2 regions of the Acidovorax sp. GW821-FHT09B03 genome follow, and region 1 is predicted to be linked to the other one. Evidence: riboswitches for the same ligand, from Rfam matches in the RefSeq annotation. Region 1 holds a riboswitch; the other holds the start of a gene.

Evidence for each region. A riboswitch is a leader RNA that binds a small molecule or an ion and turns the genes downstream of it on or off. The one in region 1 is predicted to bind glycine.
Region 2: linked by a shared signal. The riboswitch ahead of gcvT (glycine cleavage system aminomethyltransferase GcvT) and the one ahead of AC07PA_RS16355 (D-amino acid dehydrogenase) in region 1 are both predicted to bind glycine.

The regions. Positions count from the first base shown of each region.
Region 1 is NZ_JBWKPP010000008.1:112,810-115,194, reverse strand. Features, by position in the region: gene sorU (SorU family sulfite dehydrogenase c-type cytochrome subunit) at 1-250, shown strand, start outside; gene AC07PA_RS16355 (D-amino acid dehydrogenase) at 263-1,576, opposite strand; glycine riboswitch at 1,671-1,779, opposite strand; gene AC07PA_RS16350 (YXWGXW repeat-containing protein) at 1,949-2,385, opposite strand, start outside.
Region 2 is NZ_JBWKPP010000007.1:273,531-275,915, forward strand. Features, by position in the region: gene AC07PA_RS15780 (TRAP transporter large permease) at 1-755, shown strand, start outside; glycine riboswitch at 795-885, shown strand; glycine riboswitch at 899-1,023, shown strand; gene gcvT (glycine cleavage system aminomethyltransferase GcvT) at 1,073-2,215, shown strand; gene gcvH (glycine cleavage system protein GcvH) at 2,289-2,385, shown strand, end outside.

The DNA of each region.
Region 1 (2,385 bases):
GCTGGTGCGTGGCAAGGAACTGTTCGGCAAGATCCAGCCGGCCTGCTCCGTGTGCCACACGCTGCAGGCCGCGGGCGCCGAAGGCCAGGTCGGGCCCGTGCTCGACGAACTCAAGCCCAACGCCGAGCGCGTGCTGCGCGCGCTGCGCGCGGGCATCGGCGTCATGCCGTCCTATGCCGACAAGCTCAGCGACAAGGACATGCGGGCGCTGGCGAGCTTCGTCGCGCAGGCCTCGGGCGCCGCGCCCTGACCGGGCGCTTGCTCAGGCCTTCGACGCCGCAGGCAACAGGCTGGGCACGCTGCTCTGCGGCATGCCCGTGAACGCGAAGTCCAGCTCGGGCGCCAGGCCGCTCACGATGCGCGCCAGCGACTTGCCCGAGCCGCAGGCATGCGTCCAGCCCAGCGTACCGTGGCCGGTGTTGAGGAACAGGTTGGCCAGCTTGGTCTTGCCGATCAGCGGCACATTGCTCGGCGTGGCGGGGCGCAGGCCGGTCCAGAACTGCGCCTGGCTGGCATCGCCGGCCCCCGGGAACAGCTGCTCCACGCGGCGCACGATGGCGTCGCAGCGCACCTGGTTGAGGTCGCGCTGGTAGCCGTTGAGCTCGGCCGTGCCGGCAATGCGCAGGCGGTCGCCGCGCTCGCTGGTGTAGCGCGAGAACACGAGCTTGTACTCGTCGTCGGTGAGGCTCACCTGGTGCGCCATCGATGCGTCCTTGACCGGCATGGTCACCGAGTAGCCCTTGGCCGGGTAGATGGGCAGGTGGATGCCCAGCGGCTGCGCCAGCAGCGGGCTGAACGAGCCCATGGCGAGCACGAAGGCATCGCCGTGCACGCGCTCGAAGCGGCCTTCTGCCGTGGTCACCTCCACATGGTCGATGCGCCCGCCCGCTTCGCGCAGGGCCGTGATGTGCTGGCCCAGGCGAAACTGCGCGCCCGCAGCCTCGCACAGGCGCGCCAGTTCGCGCGTGAAGGTGTTGGCATCGCCCGATTCGTCCTCGGCGGTGTAGGTCGCGCCGGCCAGTTGCGGGCGGATGTGGGCCAGGGCCGGCTCGATGCGCACCGCCTCGTCGGCGCTGATCACCTGGCGTTCGCAGCCGAGCTGGCGCATCTGCTCGGCCGGGGCCAGGGCGCCGTCGAACTCCTTCTGGTTGGTGTAGAAGTGCAGGATGCCCTGCGTGCGCTGGTCGTAGGCGATGCCGGTGGCGGCGCGCAGCTGCTGCAGCGTGTCGCGGCTGTAGGTACCCAGGCGCACGATCTGCTCGATGTTGTGGCGCGTGCGCGCGGGCGTGCAGTTGCGCAGGAAGGACAGGCCCCAGAGCCACTGGCGCATGTCGGCGCGGATGCGGAACAGCAGGGGGGCGTCTTCCTTGCCCAGCCACTGCAGCACCTTGAGCGGCGCGCTCGGGTTGGCCCAGGGCTCGGCATGGCTTACCGAGATCTGGCCGCCATTGGCAAAGCTGGTTTCCGCACCGGGCGCACCCTGGCGGTCGATGACGGTCACCTCGTGGCCGAGCTGTTGCAGGAAATAGGCCGAAGTCACGCCGAGCAGGCCGGCGCCAAGAACGATCACACGCATTTTGAAAGCCTTTGGAAGGGCAATCGCCAGGCCTGTCGATGTCGCTGCGGGTATGGGTGTCCATAGCGCGCAGCGGGCACGTCATTGCCCGGCTGCCGCTCCCCCTGTCCTTGGTACCTGAGAGATTCACCGCCGCCCCTCATGGGCTGCGGCTTGCTCCTTCGGTGCGCTACATGGCGTAGCGGCTCTCCAGACGGCCTTGATGAATGGTGCAGTACGGAACCTGAGCGTGCATGGGAGTTTGCGCCTTCGGTGAAGCGGCCATTGCCGCTTGCTCTCCTGCAGGGGCCATTCTAGGCACAAAGACGAACGCCGCAACTAATGTGCGGCGTTCGTTGCTGATACAAGGCCGGGCGCTGGCCCGGTCAGGCGTCAGTTGCGGCGGGGGTTGTCAGGGTTGCTGTCGCGGCGGTTCGACACACCATCGCCATCGCGGTCCCGGTCGTTGCGGTTGGAAATGCCGTCACCGTCACGGTCCCAGCCGCCACGGCGCATTTCCCAGCGGCCGTCGCGTTCCTGCCAGGTGGGCTGGCGGTAAGCGTAGCCGGGGCGGGCCTTCACCCAGTGGCCGGCGACCCACACATGGCGGCCGCCACGCCAATCCCAATGGCCCTCTTCCCAGACCTGGCCACGGCGTGGGCGCGGCACGGCTTCACGGCGGGGTGGCGGTGGTGCGGGGATGACCTGGTAACCCTGGGGTCCCGACTGGATCACCACGGTGCCTTGGTGCGCCGGCTGGGCCGTGGCTACCGTCGAGAGGCCTGCCAGTGCCAGCGTGGTGGCGATGAGGGCTGCGTAAGTGGTTTTGT
Region 2 (2,385 bases), on a different contig from region 1:
TGCTGATCGCGGTGGCCATGTGCGTCGTGAACTTCCATGTCTCCAAGAAGCGCAACTACAAGGGCGACGGCCGGATGCCGCCCCTGGCCGAGATCCTGCAGACCACCTGGAAGGCGCTGCCCGCCATCCTGCTGCCGGTGGTGATCCTGGGCGGCATGCGCGCCGGCTGGTTCACGCCCACCGAGGCCTCGGTGGTGGCGGTGTTCTATGCGCTGGTGTGCGGCAAGTTCGTCTACCGCACGCTGCAGTGGAAGGCGCTTCCCGACATCCTGGCGCGCTCGGCCCTGCTGTCGGCCTCGGTGCTGATCATCATCGGGCTGTCGGCCGCGTTCGCGTGGATCCTGACCATCGAGGGCATTCCGCAGCAGATGGCCGACTGGCTGGTGGGCATGAACCTCTCACCGTGGATGTTCCTGATCATCGTGAACATCTTTCTGCTGCTGTTCGGCATCTTCATCGAGCCACTGCCGGGCGTGATGGTGCTCGCCCCCATCCTCGCGCCCGTGGCCGTGAAGCTGGGGATCGACCCGATCCACTTCGCGATGGTGGTGATCTACAACCTCACGCTGGGCATGATCACGCCGCCCGTGGGCGGGCTGCTGTTCGTCACCTGCAACGTCTCGCGCGTGCCCATGTCGCAACTGGTGCGCGAGTTGGTGCCCTTCCTCTGGGCCCATGGCGTGGTGCTGGTGGTGCTGACCTTCATCCCGCAGCTGTCGACCTGGCTGCCCAAGGTGCTCGGGTTCATCAAGTAGCGAGGCTGTTGGCCCGACGCTGCCCTCCAGCGGATATACTTGCGCCCGTCAGGAGAGAGTCCCCTTCGCGGGGGCCGCCGAAGGCGCAGGGACACCCCGAACGCTCAGGCAAAAGGACTGGCAAGCGCCTGCAGGGATGCAGGCGTTCCCTTGCTGGAGAGAGGTGGCCGCGCAGCACAGCGCAGGCCATCCACCGAAGGAGCAAGCCGCAGCCGCCAGCCAGGGTGGTGCGGTGAATCTCTCAGGTAAAGCGGACAGCAGGGCAAATCCCGCAACCCATGCACGGGTTGCGGCTTTCATTTGCCCGGAGTCCGCCCATGTCTGCCCCTGCCGCTACCGCAGCCCCCCTGCTCACCACGCCCCTGAACGCCCTGCACCTGGAGCTGGGCGCCCGCATGGTGCCGTTCGCCGGCTATTCCATGCCCGTGCAGTACCCCGCCGGCCTGATGGCCGAGCATGTGCACACCCGCACCGCAGCCGGTCTGTTCGACGTATCGCACATGGGCCAGCTCAAGCTCGTCGGCCCGGATGCCGCCGCGGCCTTCGAGACCCTGGTGCCCGTGGACGTGGTCGACCTGCCAGTAGGCAAGCAGCGCTACGGCCTGCTGCTGACCGACGAAGGCACCATCATCGACGACCTGATGTTCTTCAACCAGGGCAACGACACGCTGTTCGTGATCGTCAACGGTGCCTGCAAGTTCGGGGACATCGCACACATCCAGGCGTGCATCGGCCAGCGCTGCAATGTGGTGCCCATGCCCGACCACGCCCTCCTGGCGCTGCAGGGCCCGCAGGCTGTGACCGCCCTGGCGCGCCTGGCCCCGGGCATCGAGAAGCTGGTGTTCATGACCGGCGGCAGCTACACCATCGCCGGCTGCGACTGCTTCGTGACGCGCAGCGGCTACACGGGCGAGGACGGTTTCGAGATCTCGGTGCCCGCGGCCCAGGCCGACACGCTGGCCCGCGCCCTGCTGGCCCAGCCCGAGGTCAAGCCCATCGGCCTGGGCGCACGCAACTCGCTGCGCCTGGAAGCCGGCCTGTGCCTGTACGGCAACGACATCGACACCACCACCACCCCGCCCGAGGCGGCGCTGAACTGGGCGATCCAGAAGGTGCGCCGCACCGGCGGCGCGCGCGCAGGCGGCTTTCCCGGTGCCGACAAGGTGCTGGCACAGATCGACAACCCCGCCAGCCTGCCACGCAAGCGCGTGGGCCTGGTGGCGCTGGAGCGCGTGCCCGTGCGCGAGCACACCGAATTGCAGAGCACCGATGGCCAGAAGATCGGCGAAGTCACCAGCGGCCTCTTGGGCCCCACGGTGAACGAGCCCGTGGCCATGGGCTACGTGAGCCCCGCGTTTGCCGCCATCGGCACCCGCGTGAACGCCATCGTGCGCGGCAAGGCCGTGGCCATGGAAGTGCGCGCCATGCCGTTCACGCCTGCCAACTATTTCCGCGGCTGATTTCACACCGCTGCGGGCCCGGCCCGCTACATTGCAGATTCCTTCATTTTTCAAAGCCCCAGGAGCTTTCCCCATGACCGTCAAATTCTCCAAAGACCACGAATGGATCAACGCCGCCGACGCCGACTCCGCCGTCGTGGGCATCACCGTGCACGCCCAGGATGCCCTGG